DNA from 4 places in the Staphylococcus casei genome. Region 2 is predicted to be linked to each of the others. Evidence: predicted binding sites of a transcription regulator. Region 2 holds the regulator's gene; each other region holds the start of a gene.
What was found. The regulator Rex, encoded in region 2, represses fermentation and respiration genes when NADH is low (regulators of the CRP and FNR family bind a similar motif). The targets are predictions, from matches to a motif close to TTGTGAAATATTTCACAA.

Region 1: a site for Rex is predicted at 4,544-4,561, ahead of QMO72_RS03145 (formate/nitrite transporter family protein). Genes of this name have one in related genera too.
Region 3: a site for Rex is predicted at 3,397-3,414, ahead of QMO72_RS02710 (nitrate reductase subunit alpha). Genes of this name have one in related genera too.
Region 4: a site for Rex is predicted at 4,937-4,954, ahead of QMO72_RS09200 (cytochrome ubiquinol oxidase subunit I). Genes of this name have one in related genera too.

The regions. Positions count from the first base shown of each region.
Region 1 is NZ_CP125718.1:709,098-717,034, reverse strand. It holds gene QMO72_RS03165 (PTS transporter subunit EIIC) at 1-156, shown strand, start outside; gene QMO72_RS03160 (MurR/RpiR family transcriptional regulator) at 159-1,034, shown strand; gene QMO72_RS03155 (alkaline phosphatase) at 1,171-2,604, opposite strand; gene QMO72_RS03150 (amino acid permease) at 2,910-4,298, opposite strand; gene QMO72_RS03145 (formate/nitrite transporter family protein) at 4,612-5,442, shown strand; gene QMO72_RS03140 (hypothetical protein) at 5,514-5,876, shown strand; gene QMO72_RS03135 (hypothetical protein) at 5,873-6,058, shown strand; gene QMO72_RS03130 (hypothetical protein) at 6,124-6,315, opposite strand; gene QMO72_RS03125 (HAD family hydrolase) at 6,328-6,966, opposite strand; gene QMO72_RS03120 (bile acid:sodium symporter family protein) at 7,227-7,937, opposite strand, start outside.
Region 2 is NZ_CP125718.1:949,340-957,276, forward strand. It holds gene abc-f (ribosomal protection-like ABC-F family protein) at 1-1,315, opposite strand, end outside; gene QMO72_RS04415 (redox-sensing transcriptional repressor Rex) at 1,466-2,107, shown strand; gene QMO72_RS04420 (YeeE/YedE family protein) at 2,515-3,609, shown strand; gene QMO72_RS04425 (sulfurtransferase TusA family protein) at 3,631-3,858, shown strand; gene QMO72_RS04430 (LacI family DNA-binding transcriptional regulator) at 4,005-4,967, shown strand; gene QMO72_RS04435 (sucrose-6-phosphate hydrolase) at 5,065-6,549, shown strand; gene QMO72_RS04440 (carbohydrate kinase family protein) at 6,546-7,511, shown strand; gene agrA (quorum-sensing response regulator AgrA) at 7,570-7,937, opposite strand, start outside.
Region 3 is NZ_CP125718.1:611,159-619,095, reverse strand. It holds gene QMO72_RS02710 (nitrate reductase subunit alpha) at 1-3,309, opposite strand, end outside; gene cobA (uroporphyrinogen-III C-methyltransferase) at 3,566-4,501, opposite strand; gene nirD (nitrite reductase small subunit NirD) at 4,492-4,806, opposite strand; gene nirB (nitrite reductase large subunit NirB) at 4,809-7,214, opposite strand; gene QMO72_RS02690 (precorrin-2 dehydrogenase/sirohydrochlorin ferrochelatase family protein) at 7,207-7,671, opposite strand; gene QMO72_RS02685 (sirohydrochlorin chelatase) at 7,652-7,937, opposite strand, start outside.
Region 4 is NZ_CP125718.1:1,902,788-1,910,724, reverse strand. It holds gene auxA (lipoteichoic acid stability factor AuxA) at 1-18, shown strand, start outside; gene QMO72_RS09225 (class I SAM-dependent rRNA methyltransferase) at 396-1,565, shown strand; gene QMO72_RS09220 (DUF697 domain-containing protein) at 1,622-2,164, shown strand; gene QMO72_RS09215 (phosphocarrier protein HPr) at 2,329-2,595, shown strand; gene ptsP (phosphoenolpyruvate--protein phosphotransferase) at 2,597-4,312, shown strand; gene QMO72_RS09205 (glutaredoxin family protein) at 4,544-4,777, opposite strand; gene QMO72_RS09200 (cytochrome ubiquinol oxidase subunit I) at 4,976-6,328, shown strand; gene QMO72_RS09195 (cytochrome d ubiquinol oxidase subunit II) at 6,328-7,344, shown strand; gene QMO72_RS09190 (potassium channel family protein) at 7,442-7,937, shown strand, end outside.

The DNA.
Region 1 (7,937 bases), 240 kb from region 2:
GGCCCTAGTGGTATTTCTTTACTCCCACTTATTTCAGACCATATGTATATAGGCTATATTGCAGGGCTACTCTCAGCATATGCAGGCGGCTTCATTTTCACATATTTCTTTGGTACTACTAAGTCCATGAGAGAAACAGATAGTTTAGGTGGCTAATAATGACCAATATACTTTATAAAATTAATAAACAATATGATCAATTAACTAAAAGCGAGAGAAAAATTGCAGATTTTATTTTGTCTTCACCTCACGAAATCATAAATATGTCAGTTCAAGACTTATCTGAAACAATCGATACAAGTACAGCCTCTATCGTTAGGTTTAGTAAAAAAATTACCGAAAAGGGATTTCAAGAACTAAAAATTTCGATATCCCGTTACTTACCTGAAGATACCAAGCAACTTACTCACTTTGAACTAGCTGATAATGAAAGTGTAACTACACTTAAATCAAATATGTTAGCGCGTGTGACAGACACCATGAATTGCGCATCCGTACAAATCAATGATCATGATGTAGATGCTATTTGTAAAACAATTAAACATGCACGTACAGTATTTCTATTTGGTTATGGTGCATCAATGATCATTGTTACTGATCTTTTCCAAAAATTTTCACGCATCGGTATCAATGTGCGTTTACTGCAAGAGACGCACTTATTAATGTCAACATTAGCTTCACATGATGAACATGATTGTATCATCTTTGTAACTAATAAAGGTATTCATAGTGAAATGCTATCGATGGCTAAAATCGCATCTAATCGTCATGTAAATATTATTACTATCTCTAGTAATAATATTAATCCTATCGCTAAAATTGCTGATTACACTTTAATCTATGGAGAAACTGATGAGAATGAATTGCGCATGGCTGCGACAACTTCTCTTTTCGCGCAATTATTCACAGTAGATATACTTTACTATCGTTATATTGCATTAAATTATCAAAGTTCACTCAATTTGATTACACAATCTAAAATAGCTCTAGATGAGTATCATAGGTACTTAACCACTATCCCATCCAAACATTGATACCAAAATATATTTAAATAATCATCTGTCTTACACGTTCTGAGAAGATAGATATTCATATTTACAGTAAAAAGAGACAAGCAGCAAGGGTTTGCACTGCTTGTCTCTATCTATTAATATTCAATATATAGTCTAATTACTGTTGCACATCATTTTTGAAAAAATCAAATATATTTTTAGCACTGTCTGTATTATCAATGTTACCTTCAAACTTATCACTGCCTGGTCCATACGCATATGTGTTTACATCTTCACCCGTATGACCATTTGTAGTCCAACCTGTATGTGATGCATCATTAATTGGTTTTTGAACTGCATCTTGTAATTTTTGGAATTGATCTTCATACTTCTTGTCTGCTTCATCTAATTTTTTCAGCTTTTTAGCTTCATTGTCTATTTTTTTGATTTGATTAGCTGATACTTCAAAACCATAACCTTCTTTTATAACTTTTTCAGAATCTTTACCATCTGCAATGGCTTTTGTCATATATGAACCTGAATGTTTCATTTCTCGTATAGCTTTAGGATTCCATAAGTAGTCTTTGCCTTTAGCAATTGTCATACCACCTGTTGAATGATCGGCAGTAGCGACAACTAAAGTATCTGGATTTTGTTTTGCGTAATCCATAGCGTAATCAAATGATTTCTCAAAACCTGCCATTTCTGACATAACTCCAGTAACATCATTTGGATGGCCCGATTTATCAATGGACGCGCCTTCTACCATTAAAAAGAAACCTTTATCATTTTGTTGCAAGCGTTTAACTGCACTATCAGTCATGTCTACAAGTTTTGGATTTTTATCAGGTGCATCTACTTGTAAAGGCATATCGTTATCTGCGAATAAACCTAACACTTTTTTATTTGTTGAATTTTGTAAATCTGTTTTATTGTCTACTACATCATAACCATCTGCCTTGAATTTATCAGCAATATTTCCATTCTTTTCACCAAAATATTCAGCACCTCCACCAAGTAAAACATCTACTTTGTGTTCGCCGTTGATTTTGTCATTATAAAATTGCTTTGCAATTGTTTCCTTTTTATCTCGACTATCTACGTGTGAAGCATAAGCAGCTGGCGTCGCATCAGTAAGTTCAGCAGTTGAAACTAATCCTGTAGATTTACCATTCTCTTTTGCTTGTTCTAAAACAGTTTTAACACTTTGTTTGTTTTCATCTACACCAATAGCACCATTATATGTTTTATGTCCAGAACTAAAGGCAGTTGCCCCGGCTGCTGAATCAGTTACATTCTCTTTAGGATCATTAGGATTTGTACGCTGCGTACCTGTTAAATGCTTATCAAATGCTGTTTTTTCCATTTCTTTTGTTTCTGGTTTATCAGCAAAATAACGATAAGCAGAATTGTATGAAGGTCCCATACCGTCTCCAACTAAGAAAATAACATTTTTGGGATTTTTAGTATTTCCCATATATGATACATCCTCTTTATTTGTCGGCGCTTGTCCTCCACTTGAAGCATATGTAGTTGGTGTATTTCCCCATGCACTACCAACAAAAATTGCACTAGCTATAGAAACAGTTGCTAACTTATTATGAAATTTCATAAATTAATAACTCCTTTAATATGTATTATCTTACCTTTACATTTAGTCTACTGGAAGTTTTTTGAGTGATCATTTTCATTTTGTTAAGTTTATGTAAACTAAATATTGTTTAAATGTGAAAATGCTAACTATAATTTCAAAATATTATACTCTAAAAGAAGATACTTAAACTAAATGTCACCCACTTCTCAAAAAAAATAGTTACACATCGATTGTTTTACTATCGACATGCAACTATGGATTTATGTTTTATATTTAAAATGATTAATGTTCTATAATATCAAACTGCTCAAATATGCTTAAATTTAAATTTGTTCATCTTTACTTAATTTGTGATAACCCTTAATGAAATAGAACACAGTCATAAATGCCAGGAAGATAATACCTATAACAATAGATACTACTGTTTCTTTATTAAACAACATTCCGATTAATACCATAATAAAGAATGCCATTGTTATATAATTAGTAAATGCGCCGCCAGGCATCTTAAATGGATGACCTTCAACCTTTTCAGGGTATTGCTTTCTAAATCTCAAGTGACTAATTAAAATCATAAACCAAGGCACCATACCCGGTAAAATAGAAGCACTATATACATAAACAAAGATACTATCTGCCCCTTTAATAAATAAAGGTAAAATGACATTTAATAAAGCACCCACTAAAATGCCAAGTGAAATTGCACTCACAGTCCATACTGGAACACCATTTTTCATTACTTTTGTAAAGAATTTAGGCATTTGCCCATTTTTAGCTAATGTAAGTGTCATACGACTAGCACTGAATATACCTGAATTACATCCGGACATAGCAGCAGTCAATACAACAAAGTTAATTAAACCAGCTGCAAACGTGATACCAACTTTAGAGAATGTAGCAACAAATGGGCTACCTATGTTGCCTAATTCATCCCAAGGATAAACTGTTACGATAACAAAGATTGCACCTAGATAGAAGATTAATATACGCCAAATTACGCCATTAACTGCGCTTTTAATATTTTTTTGTGGGTCTTTTGTTTCACCGGCTGTAATACCAATCAATTCAACACCTTGATAAGATCCAATAACGATTGAAAGGGCAAAGAAGAATCCAAGCCAGCCGTTAGGCATAAAGCCACCATGTGACCATAAGTTTGAAATACCAATAGCTTCTCCACCGTTACCTAAACCAAAGAATATAAGTCCAAAGCCAGCAACAATCATTAATACAATCGTCACTACTTTTATCATTGCAAACCAGAATTCAAATTCACCAAACGCTTTTACTGATACGAGATTAGCACTTGCTAATAAAGCAACTACGATGACCCCAGGTATCCATTGTGGTAAATCCGGGAACCAATAGTTCATATATTCACCGACCGCAATAACTTCACTCATCCCTACGACAATCCACTGGAATATATTGCTCCATGCAGTTAGATAGCCTGCCACAGGATGTATGTAATCACTCGCAAAGTTAGCAAAAGAGCCTGATGTTGGATCTAAGTACACCATTTCTCCCATTGCTCTCATAACTAAAAATAAAAATATACCTGCAATCAAATATGCAAATATAACAGAAGGACCCGTCCACTTTATAGTGCTTGTTGCACCCATAAATAGTCCTACCCCAATTGTTCCGCCAAGTGCAATCATACGCATTTGACGTGCACCTAATCCCCTTTGCAGTTCATTATTCTCTTTCATTATTCAAACCCCATCTCTTTCAAATATAAGTATAAAAAATCACTTATCATGTCGCTATTATACTATAAATTCTAAAAATTAAAACAATTATCTTTAAAAATGTAAGCCCTTACATTTACCGTTATCCATTGTAGGCGATTTTACAATAAAAAGCAAAGTATATTAGAATTTTCTATTATTATCTCGCTGCTTTCAACATATAGTTTTGCTACTCAATGCCTTTATACCAATATAATGTGTATTTATTGTGAAAATATTCACAATAAATACTTTCCATTGTATACTTAATCTGTAGAAAGTGAGGAGAAATAAATTGAACGAAAAAAATGTTAAATGGGATAAAATATTTTATGGTAAAGTCTGGGTTACCCATGTAGTTGAAACAATTAGAACGAAAGATATACTTCAAAGTTTTTATTTCAAGCGCTATCTATTACGCGCTATTATGGCTGGCTTTATATTGGGTACAATAACGATATTTGTATTGTTGCTAAAAGCATCACTCCATCATGATATACCTCCGAGTGTTGTTAATATTATTGCTTCTATAGCGTTTAGCTTTGCTTTAGTTTTAATCTTATTTACTAACTCTGAACTATTAACTAGTAATTTTATGTATTTTACAGTTGGTCTGTATTATCGTGTAATTAAGCCTTTACGTGTATTAAATATTTTTATTTTATGTTTTATAGGTAATGCACTTGGCGGTCTTATATTTTTCTTATTATTAAGATGTTCAGATGTGATGTCTCCGGAAATGTTTAATCAATTAGAATCAACTATCACACATAAAACATTAACAGCAAGTTTTATCGCAATCATTACAAAAGGCATCTTTGCTAATTTTTTTATAAATATATCTCTAGTCATCGCTATGCAAATAGAAGATATTTTAGCTAAAATGTTTGTCATGATGTTTGGAGTTTCAATATTTGCTTTTATGGGTTATGAGCATGTCGTATATAATTCCGTATTATTTGCTGGCGGCATTGTCTATCAAAGTCATGTTCTATCATTTATACCTGCTGCAATAAATTTAATTGGCGCTGCAATAGGTAACTATATTGGCGGCGGGCTTATCATTGGCTTGTTCTATGCCTATTTAAATGACCATCATCAATATGATGCGAACCACAAATCGTGATTTCTAAAACTCTATATTACATTCTTAATATGTTATAATTTTGTTTAGATTTGATCACAAAGGAGTTCGCTATGAATAAACACTTAATCAAACGAACGATTACCATTTCAATTGTATTTGGCGTGTTATTTTTCTTATTAAATTATTTTAGTAGCTCACACCATAATGCAGTGGGCCAATTAATTTTAAAATCTTTACTTGCTATGATCGTCTTAGGCATTTTATATTATGTTTTATTTTCTATAGTCAATTCTCCAGAACGCAAATATAAATTCGGTATCACTATCCCTATTGCTCTATTAGTTGCAATTATAATCTGCTCGATAGTAGCCACTATCAAAATAGGTATTATTGTTGGTTTAATTATCGGTGTGATTGCAGGATATATGTGGGAATTTATAGAGAAAAATAAAAACGGTGGTGATCACAGATGAGTATAATTCTAGGTGTTATTATCATTATTTTATTGGTTGTTAGCTTAATTCCTAACTTTAAAGCAGTTAAAAATTCTAAAGCAAACGGCGAAAAGAATCCTCGTTTTGCTATTATGGTTGGTATCGATGCGATACTCCTTGTATTAGTTGTAGTCACACTGCTTTTTCAATTTTTAAAATAAACAACAGCCTGATTACTTCTTTTAAGAAAGAGGCTAAATCAGGCTGTTTTATTTGTTTATTCCTTTTAAAATCGGTCTTGTAACACTAAGTAATATAAAACAACAGCACACAATAAATAAATTACTGTTCCAACCATAAATGACCTAAATTGTATGGTAAATGGTATTTTTTTATTAAATATAGGTCCCAAGACTAGATTACTGAGCGCCAAAACTACAGGGCCAGCTAAAAAAAATAAAATTAAGTATCCATTCATGTATCTAAACTCCTACTTTTTCTCAAAATAACTCACAATCATTTCATTTACTGTTAAATCTCTACCTGAATATGCAACTTTACTAAAATCTTGTTGCTTCGTCATTTCATTAGTATTAACAATAACATCTAATCCTGCAGTAACAGCTGCTGTGGCTCCATTCACTGAATCTTCTATCGCTAAACAATTACCCGGAGCGTAGTTAAGTTGCTGTACTGCAGTTAAATATAACTCCGGATCAGGTTTTACAGATTCAACATCTTCTCTAGCCACGATAACCTCAATGTATGCATCTAGTCCTAAGTTCTTAAAAGTTGGTAGAATATCTTTTCTATAACTACTTGTAGCTATCGCCATAGGTATATGGCGTTTTTTACAATAATCCATCAACTGTTTAACATCTGCAATAATAGGTAGTTCAACGCTAGTAAGATTATGTTCTTCATAAATTTTTTGCTTGTTATCTATACCTAGTTGATTTTCTAAATAGTTGTGTAATTCTGTTGCAGCACCACCAATAGATTGTCGATAATAATCTAGCGAGATTTCCGTTAAACCATTTTGCTTTAAATGTTTATTAATAATTTGAAATAAGTGCTTTTCCGTATCAATAATAGTGCCATCAAAATCAAATATTACTGCTCTATACATAATGATTCTCCCTTTTAAATTTATCGTTTGGTTTTAAACAAATTATAAATACTTGTATATCAATCATACTTAAGTATCTATTTATCTTTTCTATTCAATGAGTTCCATATCATTTTAATGAATTTACTAAAAGCTTATCACAATATGACTGATAATTATGTATTCCCCCCTTATTTTTAGTTCTTACTTCATAAAAAAACTCACTCAATTAGAGTGAGTTGACTTATAACGATAATTCTTAGATAAAGTAATAAATACAATTATTTTTTATGCCAGTATTTTGCTAATATAGGTCCAGTTATATTATGAACCAAACTAAAGACTGCCCCAGGTACTGCCGCCAATGGGCTAAAATGCACAGTCGCTAACGAAACTGCTAAACCAGAGTTTTGCATACCTACTTCAATTGAGACAGCTTTTTTATCCGCTCTTTCAAGTTTAAATATTTTTGCTAATGTATAGCCTAATGTATAACCTATGACATTGTGTAATATGACTACTGCAAAAATCAATAACCCTGTTTGTAATATTTGCGATTTACTGCCCCCCACAACTGAAGCCAATATTAATGAAATTGCGACAACAGATACGATAGGTAAAGCAGTGGCTGATTTTTCAGCAAATTTCTTAAACACTTTCTGTAAAATAAATCCTATAATGATGGGGATAAGTATAACTTGAATGACTGACCAAAACATACTCATAAACGAAACTTGCAACCATTGATGTGCAAATAAGTAAATAAGCGCTGGTGTTAATATTGGGGCTAACAATGTAGAAACACTTGTAATAGCCACAGATAATGCAACATTTGCATTCGCTAAATAACTCATTACATTACTCGATGTACCACCTGGGCAACAACCTACTAAGATTACTCCAATCGCAACTTCTGGTGGTAAATGAAATAACTTAGCAATTAAATATGCTGTAACTGGCATAATTGTATATTGTAATATCACACCAATAAC
Region 2 (7,937 bases):
CTTCTTGAACGAATAAAAATCGCCCTAAAACAGCGCGAATATCCTTTTCGTTCATTGTAGGATATTGATCCCAAAGGTAATCGAGAATTGTTTTATTTGATTTAAATTCAGCTTGCTTTTGATCGTAATAGCCTATTTTTAAATTTGCCCCTTTGGTAATTTCGCCATTTAACTTCTCCTGTATGCCGGCGATTGTTTTGATTAAGGTTGATTTACCTATACCATTGGGCCCAATAATTGCTACGTGATCGCCCTTAGTGATTTCCATATTAATGCCTTTAGTTATTGGCGTTTCATAACCGATTTCTAAATTTTTTATATGGAAGACATCGTTGCCTGTGTTTCGATCGAAATCAAATTGAATGTTCGCACTTTTGGCATCAATCATGGGTTTGCTCACACGTTCAATTTTTTCTAGCATTTTACGTCGACTTTTAGCCATACCAGTGGTCGAAGCACGAGCAATATTTTTCTCTACAAACGTTTCGAGACGTTTAATCTCAGCTTGCTGATTTTCATATTCTTGCATGCGTTTCTCATAGTATTTATCTCTTTGCTCTATAAATTGACCATAATTACCTACATAATGTTGCACATCTCCAAGCGCTACATCATATACTTGATTGACAATTTTATCTAAGAAGTATCTGTCGTGACTAATAATGACGATAGCACCTTTAAAGTAGTTAAGGTAACCTTCAAGCCACTGTGTTGTTTCCATATCTAAATGGTTAGTAGGTTCATCCAATAGTAATAAATCAGGTTCACTTAGTAGCATTTGTGCTAGTGATAAGCGTGTTTTTTGCCCTCCGCTAAAATCATTAATAGGGCGATTAAAATCCGCTTCTGTAAAGTTTAAACCATGTAGTACAGTTTTAATTTTACTTTCATATTGGTAACCTTCTTGTTGCTCAAATTGATTAGATAATGATTCATAGCGATCGATATGATATTTGTAATCTTCGGTATCATATGCATTTGCATGCTCTGCTAACCAATCTGTTTCTTTCTTCATTTCAATTTCCATTTGTTTCATATGCTCAAATGGCTTTGACATTTCTTCAAAAACAGTTTGTTTCGTATCTAAAGTCATTTGCTGGGTCAAATAACCTAATTTAAGATTTTTAATTTTAGAAATTTGTCCAGTATCATAATCTTCGACGCCAGCAATAATTTTCATTAAAGTAGATTTTCCGGCACCATTTCGACCTACAATGCCTATACGTTCGCCAGTTTTAACTTCGAAATCTACGTTATTAAAAATGTCTTCTCCGTCGAATGATTTTGATATGTCGTTAAGTTGTAATAATATCATCCGATTTGCACCTCTCTATTCATTATCATTCTACAGTATTCAAGGCTTGGATAAAACTATCAGTGTTTATTTTTATTAGTCATTAATGTATAATGTTGTAGTGATTATAAGATTATTCAGTATTAGATAATGAAATAGGGGGACAACATCTTGGCTAATCAAAGCGAAAAGATTCCTCGTGCCACATTGAAACGTTTACCGTTGTATTATAGATTCGTCAATACATTGAAATCTAAAGGCATTGATAGAGTTAATTCAAAAGCTATTAGTGAAGGATTAAATATTGATTCTGCAACTATCCGTCGTGATTTTTCATACTTTGGTGAGCTTGGCAAAAAAGGCTATGGCTATAACATAGATAGTTTATTACATTTTTTTAAAAATGAAATAAGTGAAAATGACGAAATTAAGATTGCAATCGTAGGTGTAGGGAATTTAGGGAAAGCATTATTAACTTATAATTTCTCTATACATGATGAGATGACGATAACGGAAGCTTTTGATATACGAGATGAAGTGATAGGGACAGAAATAGGTAATGTCAGTGTAAGTGCATATAATGAGATTACTGACATACTTACACGAGAAGATATAGATATTGTCATATTGACCACACCTGAAGATGTAGCGCAACAAGTGGCAGACACTTTAGTAGCAGCAGGCGTGAAAGGTATATTAAACTTTACTCCGAGTCGTGTAATAACGCCATCTGATGTTCAAGTACATCATATTGATTTAGGGATTGAATTACAGTCGTTATTATTCTTTATGAAAAATTATAGCAATAAATAATATAGGTAAAGTAAAGCTAGCTTATGATCAATACAAGACGTGACATCATGCGTTGTGTATTGAGTAAGCTAGCTTTTTTATAAGTGTTTTGCATTGAATGTATTTGCCTTAATGGTAATTTTAGGGGCAGTAATTTCTGGCAGCTTTGGGAGAAATCCATTTAGTACTGTGATAGCTATTATTTTTGTGATTTTAATTCCTAATAGGATGAGGTTTGAGGTAAATTGACAATTTAATGCGTTATCTCGGATTACAAAGCCTCATTATTGTAATTAATTTTCACGATTAATGTGTAATAGTATTAGAAACAACGTTTTCTGGTGAAGTATGTGAGTATAGAGGTTGAAATTTTATACAATTTCTAATATCATTAATCTTATTGATTTTATCGGGAAAGAGGTTATGGAATGACTTGGTTAATAATTAGTGGTCTTGTTGTGGGCGCACTTTTGGGCTTTGTTATGCAAAGGACAAGGTTTTGTTTAGCAGGTGGATTTAGAGATATGTATGTGCAAAAAAACAATAAAATGTTTTATGCCTTACTGATTGCAATAACAGTTCAAAGTATTGGCTTACTGATACTGACATCTACTGGAATGGTTCAAATTCCAGAATCTACGTATCCAATTATTGGTACGGTTATCGGTTCATTTATTTTTGGTATAGGTATTATTTTATCGGGTGGCTGTGCAACAGGTACTTGGTATAGAGCTGGAGAAGGGTTAATCGGAAGTTGGTTAGCACTTATAGCTTACGCATTTACTTCAGCTGCAACTAAATTCGGTATTCTGTTACCATTAATGAATGGTTTGAATAAACCGACAACAGTAAATACAAGTATGTCACAAACGACGGGTATTCCTACTTGGGTATGGGTAGCGTTATTAACAATCATTACAGTAATTTTTGTAACCAAAACGTTACGTAAACCGAAACCTAAATTTGCAGTACCAAAATTAAAACAAAAATTCACAGGTGTACGTCATTATTTATTTGAAAAAAAATACCACCCATTTGTTGCAGCCATTGCTGTAGGATTAATTGCGTTACTTGCATGGCCTGTAAGTGAAACGACAGGTAGAATGTATGGATTAGGTATAACGACGCCATCAGCGAATATAATTCAGTTTTTAGTGACAGGTGATACAAAACTAATAGACTGGGGCGTATTCCTTGTGCTTGGGATATTCTTAGGATCTTATATTGCAGCTAGAGGCGCAAGAGAGTTTAAATGGAGATTGCCAGATAAGAAAACGATACGTAATAGTGTCATTGGTGGTATTTGTATGGGCTTTGGTGCTTCAGTAGCAGGCGGATGTTCAATTGGTAATGGCTTAGTTGAAACAGCAACGATGTCTTGGAAAGGTTGGATTGCACTCGCATCTATGATATTAGGCGCATGGTTCATGAGTTATTTTATTTTTATCAGACCAATGAAGAAAGCGCAAAGTGCATCACAAACAGAAAAAAATACAGTATCTTCTCAGACGCAAACAACTTAATTTTGAAGGAGGAAATGCATGATGGTATATGAATTAGGAACAGTCGGAATGGTTTGTCCATTCCCTTTAATTGAAGCTCAGAAGAAAATGAACACGTTAGATAATGGTGACGAATTAAAAATCGATTTTGACTGCACGCAAGCTACAGAAGCATTACCAAACTGGGCAGCAGAACAAGGTTACCCTATAACGAACTATGAACAACTAGACGATGCTTCATGGACGATTACGATTCAAAAAGCTGAATAAAACAATGTACAAACCAACTTACAATAATTAGGGATTATATACTTAATTATCTAAGTTGGTTTTTGTTTTAAATAGTATTTAAAGCGGTTGCAATATGATAAAATGAATACTGTTTACAATAGCAAATTAATGAGAGTGAGAAGACTATGAAAAATATTGCTGATATTGCAAAAATTGCTGGCGTATCGAAGAGTACAGTTTCTAGATATCTAAATAACGGGTCGGTAAGCATAAAAACAAAGCAAAAATTGGATAAAATCATTCAAGAAAATGACTATCAACCTAATCAATTTGCGCAAAGTTTAAGAGCACATAGAACAAATATGATTGGTGCCATTATACCTAGGATGAATTCTTATGCGGTAGATGAAACGATAAAAGGCGTAAAGTCAGTTTGTAATGATTTAAACTACAGGTTATTGCTAAATTATACCAATTTGGATGTTGAATTGGAGATAGATGCCTTAGAAACTTTTTATAGAAGTAAAGTTGATGGTATTATATTGATGGCTACAGAAATTACACAGAGACATTTAGAAGTCATTAATAAAATTAATGTGCCAGTTATTATCGTGGGTCAAGAACATAAAGACCTACATTGTATTATTCATGATGATTTTCGTGCTGGGTACCTTGTGGGCGACACTATAGGAACAAAAGGCTATAAAGATGTCCAATTCTTTGGTGTAACAGAAAGTGATATTGCGGTTGGTATACATAGAAAAGAAGGCTTGATTGCGGGTTTGAGCACACATGGTATTACACCTCATATTTCCCATACTTCCTTTAATTATAAAGAAGCAATGATAGATGTTGCCAGTGAATTGCAAATGCATACGCATTATGATGCCGTTGTAGGTGCTACCGATTCGATTGCACTAGCAGTTCATAAATTTACCTCAGAGCATAAAAATCAATTAAATGATCAACTTATTGTTGGATTTGGTGGAGACCCCGTTACCGAAATTGTATCCCCATCTATTAGCACAGTAATTTATCATTTTGAACAAGCAGGAGAAGTATCGATGAATAAATTAAATCAAATGATTCAACAACAACATATTGAAAAGCGAATAACTATAGATGTGACGCTATCATTTAAAAGGTAGACGAAACGTGATATTATATAATAGAATTATATGGAACCGGTACCAAAAAGAAAATAAATATATAAAGTTAAAATATTGATAGTAGGAGGAAATTGTAATGACTGAATGGACGAGAGAAAAACGCTATCAAAGATATGAGGAGGTTGATCAACAAACGATTGATATATTAACTGATCAAGTTGAAAAATCTAAATATAGACAAACATTTCATATTCAACCTAAGACTGGATTACTTAATGATCCTAATGGATTGATATATTTTAATGGGATTTATTATGTATCACATCAATGGTTTCCTTTAGGTCCAGTGCATGGTTTAAAATATTGGTATACATATACAAGTAAAGATTTGATACATTTTAATGCGGAAGGGCCATCGCTAAAGCCAGATACGAGAGATGATAGTCACGGAGTATATAGCGGTAGTGCTTTTGAATATAATGGGAATTTATATTACATGTATACAGCCAATCACCGTGATGATAATTGGAATAGAATTTCTACACAACACATAGCAAAAGTAAATCATGATGGAAGTATAGAAAAGTTTCCTAAAGCAGTCATTACTGCACCACCAGAAGGATATACGCAACACTTCAGAGACCCTAAAGTATTTACTAAAGATGGTGTTTTCTATGCAATAATAGCTGCTCAGAATGATTTAGAACAAGGTAGAATTCTACAATATTATTCTACAGATATCGTGAATTGGGAGTTACAAGGTGAGATTCAAACCAATTTAGAAGCATTTGGTTATATGTGGGAATGTCCAGATTATTTTGATTTAGATGGTCATGATTTAATATTATTCTGTCCCCAAGGTATTGAACCTTCTGGTGAGCAATTTCGAAATATTTATCAATCAGGTTATATCATGGGACAATACGATGTTAATCAGTTGAAAATGAATCACGCGGATTTTCATGAATTAGATTATGGGTTTGATTTTTATGCGCCTCAAACATTTTTAGATGAAAATGGTCAACGTATCTTAATAGGGTGGATGGGACTACCAGAAATAAGTTATCCTTCTGATAAAGATGGATGGGCACATTGTTTAACCATTCCTCGTGTGCTTTCAGTTGAAGAAGGTAACTTAAAGCAACGACCAATTAAAGCCCTCGAACAATTAAGAACAAATAAAGAAACGGCTTTAGGTTATGCCAATAAATTCACCAGACAATTACATCCTTATGATGGTGAACAGTATGAACTAATTATTGATATATTGGAAAATGAAGCTACAGAAATATATTTTGAAGTACGAACGTCTAAATCTCAAACAACGTTGATTACTTATAATACTAGAGCACAGAAAGTAACATTAGACCGAAGTGAAAGTGGCAAACTACCAGAACACGTTGATGGAACTACACGTAGTGCATATTTAGATACACCATTATCAAATTTACAAATATTTATTGATACTTCAAGTATTGAAATCTTCTGTAATGACGGTGAACGTGTAATGACCTCAAGAATATTTACAGATGATGATGCTACCGGTATAAAAGCTTCCACAGAATCTGGACAAGTATACCTTAGATTTACAAAATATGATTTGAAGGATGATGAAGGATGAAACGACTATTAGCGATTGGCGAAGCTTTAATTGATTTTATACCTAATACGACAGACTCTAAATTAAAAGATGTTGAAGGATTTTCGAGACAAGTAGGAGGCGCACCTTGTAATGTAGCAAGTGCTACTACTAAATTAGGTGGTAATGCTGAAATGATTACCCAATTAGGTAATGATGCGTTTGGTGATTTAATTGTAGAAACAATAGAAGATATAGGTGTCAATACAAACTATATTAAACGTACAAATGAAGCCAATACCGCATTAGCTTTTGTCAGTTTGACAAAAGAAGGAGAACGAGATTTTTCATTTTATCGTAAGCCTTCCGCAGATATGCTCTATCAACCAGAGTATATTCAGGATATTGATGTAACACAAGATGATGTATTGCATTTTTGTTCTGTTGATTTAGTGGAGAGTCCAATGAAACAAGCGCATAAAGCTTTAATTGAAAAAGTGAGCATTGCAGGAGGCACAATAGTTTTTGATCCTAATGTACGATTACCACTATGGGAAAACGAAGCGGATTGTAAACATGCAATTCAAGAATTTATACCACTTGCCAATATAGTTAAAATTTCGGATGAAGAGTTAACTTTTGTCACTGGAGAGAATGAAGAACTGCAAGCCATTCAATGGTTATTTCAAGGTAAAGTTGAAGCGGTCATTTATACTAAAGGTCCAGATGGGGCTGTGATTTATTTAAAAGATGGTACGGTAATTGAACAACCAGGATTTAAAGTGACGGCCGTTGACACTACTGGCGCAGGCGATGCCTTTATTGGTGCGTTGATAAGTAAATTATTGACTTCTGAAAGTAATGAGCCAATTCAATTATTAAAAAATAATGGTCATGACATACTTGAATTCAGTAATTATGTAGCAGCCATGGTTACAACTCAATATGGAGCAATTGGTAGTATTCCTACTATAGATGAAGTAAACAAAGCATTGACTAAATAATAATAAAAAGAAGACTTAACAGGGTGGATAATCACTTGTTAAGTCTTCTTTTTATGTATTATATTTTCTTGACGTTTCTCACTGAAGCATAGCAATGTTCGTTGTTTTTAAAGTAAACAATACGTGATTTAGAATCTATAGATTCTATGTTGTGTCGATTTATAACAAAACTATTATGACATCGGAAGAATCTATCATCAAGTTGATCCAGCTCTTTAAGATTGCCGTAAAATTCGATTTGACGATTATCTAAATGAGCAATTAATCGATGTGATTTAGTAGAAGATTCGAAAAACATAACATCATCATATTGAACATAGACAGAATTACTGCCACGTTTTAATTCTATCGTTTCCACATTAGATTCTTTAGAAAGTAGTTTTAATCTAGATTCAGAGGTATTAAGACAATCAATAATTCTTGATT
Region 3 (7,937 bases), 340 kb from region 2:
AAACAGTGTTAACATGTGTTGATTATCTTGATAAGTTGAATGGATATTCCATTTACCATGTGGCGTTAAATAGCGTAGTACTAGCGTACTTTCATCTATACTCACCTTTTTGTCTCGCGTTCCAAATACCATTGGTGGTAATGTTGGTTTATAGACAGGTAAACTTTCTCCAAATTGTTGGAATACTTCATGATCAATATAGTAACTTTGCCGACCAGTTAACGTTCTAAAAGGTACAAGACGCTCTATATTGGTTGTAAAAGGTGAATAGCGTTGTCCATTTTTATTTGATCCTGGGAACACCGCTGTTGGAATAACCTCTCTTGGTTGCGCAGTTATATTTAGAAATGAAATTTTTTCTGATGCCTGTTCACTTGAAATATCTTTTAATGGCATGCCAGTTTTCTGTTCTAAATCTTCATAGGATTTTTGTGATAATTTACCATTAGTAGCTGAAGATAAATTTAAGACAACATCCGCAGCACGTCTCGCAGTATCTAATCTTGGTCTATTATTTTTAATAGAATCCTTATTTTCTTCATTCCATGTGCCAACTATATTTTTTAATTCCTCATATTGCTCTGAAACTGAAAAACTAACGCCATGTGCTCCTATTTTAGCTTTCTCTAACAAAGGTCCCACTGTTACATATTTATCAAATATTTTTGTATAATCCCTATCTACTACTGCAAAACTTGGCATTGTCTTTCCGGGAACAGCTTCTATTTCACCTTTTGTCCAGTCCTTGACTATGCCATTCACATTAGATATTTCTTGATTCGAATCATGTGCAAGCGGTGTCGTAACTACATCTTTATAGACACCTTGCAGATGTATTTTGGCCATTTCTGATACTTCTTTACTCAGTGTTTTAAAGATATCCCAATCTGACCGCGATTCCCATAATGGATCTATTGCTGGATTAAACGGATGTACAAAAGGATGCATGTCTGTAGATGATAAGTCGTGCTTTTCATACCATGTAGCAGCGGGTAACACAATGTCGGAATACAATGGCGTTGAAGTCATTCTAAAATCTAGCGATACAAGTAAATCTAATTTACCTTCTGTATCCTCACGCCATTGAATTTCTTCTGGTTTCTCTGTCTCATTTGGTTCAGCTAATAATCCAGATTTAGCACCGAGTAGATGCTTCATAAAATATTCTTGCCCTTTAGCAGAACTCGAAATTAAATTAGAACGCCATAAAAACAATGTTTTAGGGTGATTCTGTTTTAAATCTGGATCTTCGACAGCAAATTTTGTACTCCTAGATTTCACAGCATCAACCGCACGCTTTAAGATGGATTCATTATTAAATTCGCCAGCATCTTTTGCTTCTTCCCCAAAAGATAAACTATTTTTATCAAATTGAGGATAAGATGGTAACCACCCTAATCTTGCTGCTAATACATTATAGTCTGCAGGATGTTGATGTTTAATATTTTCTGCTAACGGAGATTTTAGACTATCGATATTAGACTCCTCATATTTCCATTGGTCCGTTGCAAAGTAGAACCAACTTGTTCCATTTTGTAAACGTGGTGGCCCTTGCCAATCTTTGGCAAAAGCAATCGTGTTCCACCCCTCTATGGGACGACATTTTTCTTGTCCAACATAATGTGCCCAACCACCACCATTGACACCTTGGCAACCGCACAATAATACTAGGTTTAAAATCGAACGGTATATTGTATCTGAGTTAAACCAGTGATTAATACCTGCACCCATGATAATCATTGACTTTCCTTTAGTGTCAATGGCGTTTTGCGCAAACTCTCGAGCGACTTGTGTTACTAAATCTTTGTTTACCCCCGTTATAGACTCTTGCCATGCTGGTGTATAGAGCGATTGTTCATCATCATAACCATTTGCTTCTAATTTATGATTAAAACGTTTGATTCCATATTGACTCGTCATGAGATCAAAAACAGTTGTTATATATTTCTCTTCCCCATTTGCTAATGTTATTTTTTTAACAGCAATAGGTCGTTCAAAAACACCATTTCCACCATTATTAAAATAAGGAAATTGAACATTCACTACTTCATATGTTACTTCAGCAATACTGAGTGCAGGATCTACCTGAACACCATCCTCATCTTCTAATTTTAAATTCCATTTCTTCCCGCTTTCCCAACGTTGTCCTATGGTTCCATTCGGCACTGTTAAATGTTGTTTGAATTTATCAAAAATTACTGGCTTCCATTCACTATGCTCCGTTGATTCTCCTAAATCTTTTGCACGTAAAAAACGTCCTGCTTTATATCCATTTTCATCTTTTTCTAGCATGATTATAAATGGCATATCCGTATATTGTTTTGAATAATTGATGAAATGCGTATTCGGTTTATTTACATAAAATTCTTGTAAAATGACATGCGTCATTGCTTGTGCTACAGCGGCATCAGTCCCTGGATTTGGTGCTAACCAGTTATCTGCAAACTTAACATTCTCAGCATAATCAGGTGCTACAGATATAACTTTGGTACCTTTATAACGTACTTCAGTCATAAAATGTGCATCAGGGGTACGCGTCAATGGTACGTTTGAACCCCACATAATAATATAAGCGGCATTATACCAATCACTAGATTCTGGCACATCTGTCTGTTCTCCCCATATTTGTGGCGATGCTGGAGGTAAGTCTGCATACCAATCATAAAAACTTAACATTTCACCTCCAAGTAAACTTATAAATCGTGCACCTGAGGCATAACTTAGCATAGACATAGCAGGAATTGGTGTGAATCCAGCTATTCTATCAGGTCCATATTTTTTTATCGTATAAATAATTTGAGCAGCTATTAATCTAGAAACGTCCTTCCAATTTGTACGAATCAGACCACCTTTACCTCTTGCTTGTTTATATATTTTCGACTTTTCTTCGTCCTCAACGATTGAAGCCCAAGCAGCTATTATATTGTCATTGTGATTACTCAATGCTTCGGACCATAGCGCCCAAAGCTTCCCTCTAATATATGGATAACGAATACGCAAAGGGCTATATTCATACCAAGAAAAGGATGCGCCACGCGGACAACCTCTAGGTTCAAATTCCGGCATATCTGGTCCACAACTCGGATAATCTGTTTGTTGGTTTTCCCAAGTTATAACTCCATTTTTCACAAAAACTTTCCAAGAACAGGAACCTGTGCAATTGACACCATGTGTTGTTCTAACCACCTTGTCATGGCTCCATCGTTCTCTATACATTTTTTCCCATTCACGACTTTTACTTTCCAACATCGACCAATTTCCATTAAATTTTTCAGTCGTTTCAAAAAATTTCAATCCAAATGTCTTCATAAATACACCCTCTCGCCTTATCTATTAACATTAAAAGTCATTTATATCTAATGACTTTTTAAACATCAAAGTTGTATCTTTATTGAATTGTACATTTTTTCACAAACTTTAAATATTAGGGATTATCCTAATTACAGATAGAAACCCCCTAACATTTATTACAAGCTTATTTGAATCAACTGAACGTGTTTAATTTTGTTGAAAATAGATGAATCCCCATTTCTATTATGTAGAAATGGGGATTCAATCATTAAAATCATATGTGGATAATTTCATCAAATCTCTTAGTTAACTGTTGTTTTAAAAATTGTTGTTGTGTTGCATGGAAGTCCATGTTTTCTTTTGGATTTATCATACACCAATGTCCTTGTTCATATATTTGATACGCTTGCTCTATTGCTTTCAGTCGTGGTCCAGATACAAGGTATGCCTTACTATCATTTATCGTTGCGTCTACTTTAATATGGTGATGAGCAACTATATTACCAACAATAATAATAGCTGGCTTTACTTCAGATGTTTTTCTTTTAACTTTATTTGCAATTGTAGTCACTGTTCCGCTAATACGCGTTTCCTTTATAGTCGACGTTTGATAGATAACTACTACTGGATAATCCACATGTGTAGTTTCAAATATTTTATCCATAATTCGCTTTAGTTCTTTAACACCCATATATATCGCCAATGTCCCATGTTTTAATAAACTAGAAACATCCATGGAGCATGACGTATCGTCTTTAAAATGCCCAGCTGTCAAAGTAACGCTTGTCGCAATATCACGAATCGTCAAACCTATCCCAAGTGATGCCGCTGCTGCACTCGCTGAAGTAATTCCTGGTACAATTTCAAATGGTATATCTAAATTCGATAAGGCTACAACCTCTTCATGTACTCTTCCAAAAATTGCTGGATCGCCACCTTTTAAACGGACTACACATTCGTATTGTTTTGCTGATTTAATTAATTTTTCATTAATATCTTGCTGTTGTATATGCATATGATAAGGTTTCTTTCCGACATCAATTAATGCTGCATCCGGTTTTACAAGCTGTAACATAAAGGGATTGACCAATCTGTCATACAATACAATATCGGCTCGCTGTATTAAACGTAATGCTTTCTGTGTTAATAATTCAGGGTTCCCAGGACCAGCACCTACTAAATACACTTTGCCATAAGTATCTACAGACATAGATATACATCCTCATTTTCAATTTCTACTTTGAACACATCGACACAACCTGTATCAGGCTCTTGAACTATTCCGTTATTTAAATCAATCTTTTGATCATGTAAAGGGCAATAAACATATTCGCCACTCACAGTACCTTCTGACAAAGGACCTTCTTTATGTGGACATATGTTGTGAATGGCGTGTATTTTCCCACTTTCTGTAAGGAAAAGTCCAATTTCTTTATCTTTCACTATAACTTTCTTCCCTATTAAGGGAATTAATTCTTTCACGTTCGCTACTTTAATTTTTTCTCGCTCTTGCATCGTTACACCTCCTGCACTTCAAAAATGCTTTGGGCTTTTTTATTATTTGCAATATATGACCATGGTTCTTCTTCAATAGCCTTTTTAGCTTCCATTATTCGTTGAAACAATGCTTCTTGATTTTCCTGATTTAGTATAACTTCTTTCACATGTTGAAATCCTAAACGTTTCAACCAAGGTGCTGTACGTTCAGCATATACACCTGTTTCACGATAATATTGCATTAATGCGCCACATAGTTTAATCACTTCATCTTCCGTTTCAACTGTTGTTAAATGTTGTGCTACTACAACGTCCGTGCCACCGTTACCACCTATATAAATTTGATAACCATTTTCGACACCGATAACACCAAAATCTTTCACTCCCGATTCTACACAACTTCTTGGACAGCCTGACACCCCCATTTTAAATTTATGTGGAGTATCTATATACTCAAATGTTTTTTCCAAACGAATACCTAATTGTGTCGTATGTTGAGTACCAAATCTACAAAATGCTTTACCCACACAACTTTTAACTGATCGTGTTTTTTTGCCATAAGCAGAGGCAGAACGCATACCTAGTTCTGACCATATTTGAGGTAGTAATTCTTTTTTTATACCGTATAATCCAATACGTTGAGAACCGGTTACTTTAATGAATGGGACATTATATTTTTTAGCCACTTCACCTAACTTTATTAACTGATCTGCATCCGTCACGCCACCACGCATCTGTGGGATGACTGAGAAAGTACCATCTTTTTGAATATTGGCATGATAACGTTCATTTGCAAATCTTGAAGCCAATTCATCTTTATGATCGAAAGGATATGCCATATTCAAATAATAATTAATTGCTGGTCTACATTTAGGACATCCATTTTTATCTTTAAAATTAAGTACATGACGTACTTCTTTAGACGTTTTCAAACCTTTAGATCTTATTTGGGTTACAATTTGGTCACGTGTGTAATCCGTACATGCACAAATACCTGCTACTTTCTCTGTAACAAATTTATCACCTAAAGTATATTCCAATATCTGATTTATTTGTCCTTTACATTTACCACATGAATTCCCGGCTTTTGTTGCTTTTGTAACTTCATCAACGCTTGTTAATCCTTTATCAGTTATGGCATTCATAATCGTACCTTTAGTGACGCCATTACATCCACATATCGTTTCATCATCTGCCATATCACCAATATTTATTCCTGATTTTTCACTCGCCTTATGCAATAAAGAAATCATTGTATAATCTTCAAGTGGTTCTCGTTTCTTCATCATATTAAAGAAACGAGAACCATCTTCTATATCTCCATATAATACTGCGCCTACGATAGTATCACCTTGGATAAATACTTTTTTATAGTGATTGTTGATACTATCAAATATTTCAATCCCTCGTGTTAGCGCATCTTCTTTAATATTGCCAGCACTATAAAGATCACATCCTGATACTTTTAAAGACGTAAACGTTGTCGATCCTTGGTATCTATTTACATCTTTTTTTGTTAAATAACTTGCTAATACTTTACCTTGTTCATAGAGTGGCGCAACTAATCCATAAACTTTCCCATGATGTTCTGCACATTCTCCAACCGCAAATATCGATGGATCGTTACTTTGCATATAATCATTAACGATAATTCCCCTATTAACTTCTAATCCACTATCTTTTGCTATTTCCGTGTATGGACGTATACCTACTGCCATAACAACTAAATCCGCTTCCAATGTAGTCCCATCAGCTAAGAGCACTCCAGTTACATCTTTAGTGCCGAGTATTTTTTCTGTGCTAGCTTTCAATTTAAACTTCATACCTTGTTTCTCTAAATCAGATTTCAACAATGCTCCAGCTTTTTCATCCAACTGCATTTCCATTAACCACTCCGCTAAATGAATAACTGTCACATCCATTCCCTGATCCATGAGACCTCGAGCACATTCCAATCCTAATAAACCGCCTCCTATAACAATAGCGTTCTTTTTACGTTGGGCTATATCAATCATTCTTTGCGTATCTTCAATTGTTCTCCAACCTATAACACTAGGTAAATCCGCACCAGGTATAGGTAATACAAATGCTTTAGACCCTGTTGCTAATATACAAATATCATAAGCAAAAATTTTACCTGAAGATGTGATGACTTGCTTTAACTCTCTTCTTATCTCACATACAGGGTCATCCACCAACAATTGAATATTATTTTTTTCATACCATTCATAACTATTTATAATAATCTCTTCTGTGGTCATTTTTTTCTGTAAAATATTAGATAACATGATACGATTATAATTAGGATAGGGTTCTTTTCCAATAATTGTAATATCAAAAAGTTGCGCATCACGTTCTAATATCTCTTCTACTGTTCTCAAACCTGCCATACCATTACCAATCATTACTAGTTTTTTTCTAGACATACATATCCTCCTTATATACTTCTTTCAAATATGTTTGTATTATTGCATTTATATTTTTTACTTTTTTACAATCTTTACCATTTGATCTTACATGTATTTTAATATCATCAATGCTCGTCTCAGACATATTAAAGAAGTCTGATTCCTCTTTATCACTTGTTTGGTTCACCCATTGATATTGATGGGCCTCTTGCTTAATTTGTTGGTTAACACGTTGATCGTTAGTGGCTGCAATAATGATATCAGCATATTGAATATCTGTTTTGTCATAACATTTTGTGATCATTTTCATTTTAGGATGCTCAATCTCAAAGAATTGTGGTAAGAACTTTTTACTAATAATCACTAAAGAACCTATGTCTTCACCTAATAACTGTTGTAATTTTCTATAAGCTACTCTGCCTGCACCGATTATTACAATATTTTTATCTGATAGATTAAGTTGAATGGGATACATTTTTTAACACCTCTAATTGATTAACTCTATCTCTTATAATTGACGCTAATATGGGCGAGAAATTTATAGCCGAACTATAAATGATTAAGGCTGATAAATTCATCGTTTCTATAGACTGTTTCATTTTCTTTAAAATATAACCATCATACAAAAAGACGGGGATAATAAGTATTTTCTTATGTTGCTTTGCACATTTTGATAGCATAGCTTGATAACTAAATTCACCATATAGCGTCATCATATATACTGGTTTATCATTAATGTGA
Region 4 (7,937 bases), 950 kb from region 2:
GAACCAGCAGAATATTAATTGATTAAAATAGTGTAGTTTGACTTAACCTATCTTCCAAATTGGTTGGAAGATAGGTTTTATTTTTTGTTTTTTTATAAAGAGGCGTAATTAATATAAAGATGTAAAAGTATTCATGCTAAGCATCACATTTGAATTGCTGATTTTAGAAAATAAATTAAACATGTAAATTTAAAATTTTATATTATGTTAGGGTGGAAAATGTTTAAATAGTACAATAAGGAATATAATTTAATAAAGTAAGGTTATTTTAACAGCAAATCAAAAATTAAGATTTGACTTGTGTAAATATTAATGGTGTTACAAAGCAGCTGAGATGATAAGATGAGTAAGTGAAAAATAAAAATAATTAATAGAAGAAAGGCTGACATAATTTTATGAAAACTGCCACATTAAATAAAGGTAAAGAAACAAAGTATTTAAATCAATACCCTTTGATAGACGAAGAGGATATATATGCTCAAGATCATTTGAAAGAAGGAGACTTATTTAATCTCGTTAATGATCAAGGGAAATATATCGCATCTGCATACGTAGGGCGTCAACACAAAGGCATCGGCTGGGTGCTTAGTTATGATAAAGATGAAGTAATTAATACAACATTTTTTGAAAGATTATTCGAAACAGCAAAAAGCGAACGTGAATACTTCTATCATGTAGACGGTACAAATGCATTTAGAGTTTTCAATGGAGAAGGAGACGGCGTCGGTGGCCTAACAATCGATAATTATGATGGTCATTATTTAATTCAATGGTATTCAAAAGGCATTCATAAGTTCCGTTATAATGTGTTATCTGCATTGAAATCTGTTTTTGGTTATACTTCAGTTTTTGAGAAAATGCGATTTAAAGATTCTGAAATTGAAGGTGGGTTTGTAGACGGTGATGCGCCAGAATTTCCAATTGTTATCGAAGAAAACTTCACATTCTATAACGTTCACTTAAATGATGGACCTATGACGGGAATCTTTTTAGATCAAAGAGAAGTAAGAAAGAAATTAAAAGATCAATATGCACAGGATAAAAATTTATTGAATGTGTTTAGTTATACTGGTGCGTTCTCAGTTGTTGCGGCAGAAAATGCTAAAGTAACAACTAGTGTTGACTTAGCAAATCGTTCACGTGCGCTTACAGAAGAGAACTTTGGTGTTAATGCAATTGATCCTAAATCACAATATATATATGTTATGGATACATTTGATTTTTATGGTTATGCAAAACGTCATGATTTATTCTATGACACAATTGTTATTGATCCGCCAAGTTTTGCGAGAAACAAGAAAAAAACTTTCTCAGTATTGAAAGACTATGACAAATTGATCAATGGTGCGCTTGATATACTTGCTCCACAAGGTACATTATTATTGTGTACAAATAACAGTACGTTTTCTTTAAAAGCATTTAAAAATGTAGTTAATGAAACTTTGACAGCTGAAGGTGTAGATTTTGAAATCGTAGATGTGATGGGACTTCCTAAAGATTTTAAAACACATGCACACTATAAACCATCTAAATATTTAAAAGCTATTTTTGTTAAAGTACAATAAAATTGTTGAAAACGGGTATTATTTTAAAGTGGCTAATTTACTAAGGAGTGAATATAATGAGCTTTAAAAATAAAATCACAAACAACGTTACACAAAAATTGGGTAATAAAGTATTAGATATTGAAGATGTAAGAAATAAAAGTAATTTACCAACTACAAATACAGAAATTGAGGAACGTCGTGAACGTGCTCAGACTTTAGTGAAGAAAAAATCATTGTTATCATCAGGAATAAGTGTTGTGCCTATTCCTGGTTTAGACTTTGGTGTAGATATAAAAATTATGAGAGACATCATTGAAGATGTGAATAAAATTTACGGTCTTGATCATAAACAGGTGAATTCTATGAAAGAAGACATGAGAGAGCGTATATTTGCCGCTGCAGCGATTCAAGGAAGTCAGTTTATTGGCAAAAAAGTTTCTAATGCAATCCTTAAAGTAGTTATTCGAGATGTAGCAAAACGTGTTGCAGCAAAACAAACCAAATGGTTTCCATTTGTAGGACAAGCTATTTCTGCGTCTATCAGTTATTATTTCATGAAAAAAGTTGGAGACGAACATATCGAAAAGTGTGAAAAAGTCATTAAAGATTTAGTGTAAAAGTGCAGCGTTTTCATAAAATCTTCAATATTCACTGAATATTGTCATATCATGGGTGCAACGCATTGAATTTATATGTATAATTTGGTAATGTTATTATATAAAACTGTGTTAGGTTTTATAATAAACTAACAATTCTAACTATACGAAGGAGAAATCATATTATGGAACAAAAATCATATGTAATAATCGACGAAACAGGTATTCACGCTCGTCCAGCGACTATGCTTGTTCAAACTGCATCAAAATTTGATTCAGATATTCAATTAGAATATAACGGTAAAAAAGTTAACTTAAAATCAATCATGGGTGTTATGAGTTTAGGTGTAGGTAAAGATGCTGAAATCACTATCTATGCTGACGGTAGCGACGAAACTGAAGCAATTGAAGCAATTACTGATATCTTATCTAAAGAAGGCTTAACTAAGTAATATGTCTAATTATATAAATGGGATTGCTGCATCAGATGGTGTAGCAATTGCCAAAGCATATTTATTAGTTGAACCAGATCTTTCATATAATAGTGAAAAGGTCTCAGATGTCGACGCTGAAATTAAAAAGTTTAGAAACGCTATCGAAACGTCTAAAGTTGAATTAACTAAAATCAGAAATAATGCTGAAGAAAATCTTGGCGCTGACAAAGCAGCCATTTTTGATGCGCATTTATTAGTATTAGATGATCCAGAATTAATTCAACCGATTGAAGATAAAATTAATAATGAACAAGTTAACGCACCGACTGCTCTATCTGATGTAACTGGACAATTCATTACAATATTTGAATCTATGGACAATGAATATATGAAAGAACGTGCTGCTGATATTCGTGATGTTTCAAAACGTGTATTGGCGCATATATTAGGTGTTGAATTACCAAATCCTAGTATGATTGATGAAAGCGTTGTCATCATTGGGAATGATTTAACACCCTCTGATACTGCTCAATTAAATAAAGAATTTGTACAAGGGTTTGTGACTAACATCGGTGGTAGAACCTCTCACTCTGCTATAATGAGTAGATCATTAGAAATTGCAGCAGTTGTAGGAACAAAATCTATCACTCAAGAAGTTAAGCAGGGAGACATGGTTATTGTCGATGGTTTAACTGGTGAAGTCATTATCGAACCTACGGAAGACGAAGTTATTGCATATCAAAATAAACGTGAACGTTTCTTTGAAGATAAGCAAGCGCTTCAAAAATTACGCGATGAAGAAACAAAAACACTTGATGGGAAACATGCCGAGTTAGCTGCTAACATTGGTACACCAAATGATTTAAAAGGTGTCATTGAAAATGGTGCAGAAGGTATTGGTTTATATCGTACTGAATTTTTATACATGGGTAGAGATGAAATGCCATCAGAAGATGAGCAATTCGAAGCGTATAAAAAAGTGTTGGAGACAATGGAAGATAAGCGTGTAGTTGTGCGTACTTTAGATATTGGTGGCGATAAAGAGTTACCATATTTAAACTTACCTGAAGAAATGAATCCATTCTTAGGTTATCGTGCAATCCGTCTATGTTTAGATCAACCGGATATTTTCAGACCACAATTACGTGCATTATTGCGTGCTTCTGTATACGGTAAGTTAAATATCATGTTCCCAATGGTTGCAACAATTCAAGAGTTTAGAGATGCGAAAGCATTGCTACTTGAAGAAAAAGATAATTTAACGCAAGAAGGCGTGGAAGTATCTGATGATATTGAATTAGGGATAATGGTAGAAATACCATCAACTGCAGCTTTAGCAGATGTATTTGCTAAAGAAGTTGATTTCTTCAGTATCGGAACAAATGATTTGATACAATATACTATGGCGGCAGATCGTATGTCTGAACGCGTTTCATATTTGTATCAACCATATAATCCTTCAATTTTACGTTTAGTAAAACAAGTGATTGAAGCATCACATAATGAAGGAAAATGGACTGGTATGTGTGGTGAAATGGCTGGAGATGAAATTGCTATTCCATTATTACTTGGTTTAGGATTAGATGAATTTTCTATGAGTGCGACTTCAGTGCTTAAAGCACGTCGTCAAATTAAAGCGTTAAGTCAAAATGAAATGGAAGAACTCGCACAGAGAGCAATAAATTGTGCAACTTCTGAAGAAGTTCAAGACTTAGTGAACCAATACGCTAAATAAATCATGAGGTAAGCTATATAGAGTTAAACAAAAAAGGCTGGGCATTCTAAAATATTAGAATGCTCAGCCTTTTTTGTTTAAAAGATAAAGTAAAATTTGTGGAATGCAGATATTTTAAAAATGATGTTGGCATTACTAAAATATATCTTTCATTTTGTCCCAAAGAAAATTGGGTATAGAGTAATGTAGCTTATTTTATAATATTAAGAAATGCGAAAATATTGCTGATGATTACGATTCGATATTTAACACACGGTTTAATTTATCCATATCGATTTGGTACATTGGCTCGTCGTTTAACAATATAAAAGGAGTGGCGAATGCATCGTGGTCCATCATTTCATTTCTATATTGTGTGTTGGATATGTTTTTTTCACTGTAGGTCACACCTTTATCAGTTAAATAGCTTTTAATAAATGTACAAGGAGGGCAGTCATTTTGCGTATAAATTATCACTTCGTTCATGTCATTTCATCCTTTCAATAGTGCGTTTATTTAAATATAAGAAACTTTCATCGAATTATCAAGGGTTGAATTTTATATGTAACTGGTCATTAATTTGTCACTTTATTATAGTTTTAATATATTTTAAAAACATATAAAGAGGTATATAATAAATGGAAGTTGTGATTTTTGTCACAAATAAATAAAAAAGGTGATAATATGGATTCAGTTGAATTAGCACGTTTTCTAACTGCGATGACGCTCGCAGTTCATATCATATTTGCAACCATTGGTGCAGGGATGCCATTGATGTTTGCAGTTGCAGAGTTTTTAGGAATTAAAAATAATGATCTTAAATATATTACATTAGCTAAAAGATGGACTAAAGGATATACTATTACAGTGGCCGTAGGTGTAGTAACTGGTACGATTATAGGATTACAGTTATCACTATTATGGCCTACATTTATGCAAATGGGTGGCCATGTCATAGCATTACCGCTATTTATGGAAACATTTGCTTTCTTCTTTGAAGCTATCTTTTTAAGCATTTATTTATACACTTGGGATAGATTTAAAGGGAAGTGGACGCATTTCCTAATTAGTATTCCTGTTATTTTGGGTGGTTCATTCTCGGCTTTCTTTATTACTTCAGTAAATTCATTTATGAATACACCAGCTGGATTCGAAATGAAAAATGGTAAAATGATTAATGTTGAACCATGGGCGGCAATGTTTAATGATTCTTTTTTAGTTAGATCATTTCATGTTGTAGCTACTGCGCTTATGACCATGGCATTTATATTAGCTGCAATTGCAGCATTTAAATTATTGAAAAACAAATTTAAAAAAGATACTGAATATCATAAGAAAGCATTAAAATTAACTATGATTCTCGGTATTATATTTACATTAGGTTCTATGTTAGCGGGCGACATGTCAGCGAAGTTCTTACATCAAGAGCAGCCTGAGAAGCTTGCAGCATACGAATGGCATTTTGATACCGGATCTAAAGCAGACTTAGTCTTATTTGGTTCACTAGATGAAGAAACTCAAGAAGTTAAAGGTGCTGTTAAAATACCTGGCGTATTGAGTTTCTTGGCTGACAATAATATTAATACCACCGTCAAAGGGTTAAATGACTTTCCAAAAGAATTAAGACCTCCGATGATTGTACACTATTATTTTGATCTTATGGTATTTATGGGTGTGTTCTGTTTAGTTGTTTCAGGCGCATATGTCTTAACCTTAATCTTTAAAAAACTACGCAAATTTACCCACTCTAAGCCCTTATTATATGGTGTGTTATTAACTGGCCCTGCTGCAGTGCTTGCAATAGAATTTGGTTGGTTCTTAACGGAACAAGGTCGTCAGCCATGGTTGGTTCGAGGTTATCTTAAAGTTGCTCAAGCTGCAACTCAAGCTGGTGGACTGACGTTAGTTACAATACTCTTTGCGATATTATATATTATATTAGTATATACAACTGCATATGTACTTATTCGTATGTTTAGAGACAAACCAGCGCATAAAGACGTAGAAAAATTAGCCCAAGAAAGAGGTGAGGCATAATGGTCTTCGCTTATATTGGAATTTCAGTACTTTGGATTTTCTTATTTTGTTATATTATCGTTGCCTCAATAGATTTTGGAGCTGGTTTCTTTACACTTCATGCAAAAATTACTAAACAAGATAAAAAAATTAATCACCTTGTCGCACGTTATCTCAATCCTGTTTGGGAAGTTACCAATGTATTTTTTGTATTCTTTTTCGTAGGAATGGTTGGTTTTTTCCCAGATACTGCAAAATACTTTGGTTCGGTACTCTTGTTACCGGCTTCTATAGCAGTCATTTTAATTTCAATTAGAGGTAGCTTCTACGCTTTTGAAAATTATGGCCCAGATACGAAGTTGCCATGGTTGGCGTTATATGGTATTGCTGGTTTATTTATACCAGCTGCATTAGCGACGACATTGACAATTTCTGAAGGTGGTTACATTACTGGTTCAAGTAACAATTTAGATTTGGACTGGGTACAGCTTATTTTAAGTCCATATTCTTGGGCAGTAGTATTTTTATCAGTTGTGTCAGTGCTTTATATTTCTTCAGGTTTCTTGACATATTATGCGTCAAAAGCAAAAGACACGGAGGCGTACAAATTACTTAGATATTGGTTCTTGTTCTGGGGCCCTCCAATGATTGCTATCTCATTATTTGTATTCTTATCATTAAGATTACAAAATAGAGAACATTTCACTAATGCAGTTACAAATTATTGGTGGATGTTCTTACTCAGCTTCATATGTTTCATAGGAGCAATGGTGTTGACTTTGATTAAAAAAGGACATGGTTTAGCGTTTATTTTAGTTATCTTACAAATGGGCTTCGCGTTTTTCGGATATGGTGCGAGTAAGTTACCATATCTACTTTACCCATTTATTCGTATAGATGAAGGTGTAGTTAATAGTAGTATGGCAATTGCTCTTATTACAGCATTTATTTTTGCTTTACTTTTATTGATACCATCGTTAATATTATTATTAAGATTATTTGTTTTCGATAAAAAATATGTTGAAGGAAAGAAATAAGATAATATTTTAAATTGAGGTGTGGGTGATTCATAGTAACGCGTTTGATGTTGCGAACTGAATCATCTTGCCTCTATTTTTAAATTGGAGGACGCATATGGATAAAGAGTATGTGGTAATCGGATTAGGCCGATTCGGTGGAAGTATTGTAAGAGAACTTAATGCATTGGATATGGACGTCATGGCGATTGACATGGATGAGGCACGTGTAAATGAATATAGCGATATCGCTACACATGCTGTAGTAGCTGACACGACAGATGAAGCTGTTATGAAAAGTTTAGGTATTAGAAACTTTGATCATGTCATTGTAGCCATAGGTGAAAATATACAATCTAGTACATTAACAACACTGATATTGAAAGAACTTGGCGTGAAAAAAGTTACAGCAAAAGCACAGAATGATTATCACGCAAAGATTTTGAATAAAATTGGTGCAGACACGGTCGTTCATCCAGAAAGGGACATGGGTAGACGCATTGCGCATAATGTAGCAAGTGCAAGTGTATTAGATTATTTAGAACTTGCTGATGAACATTCAATTGTAGAAATAAAAGCCAGTGAAAAAATGGCGGGGCAAACCATTATACAAT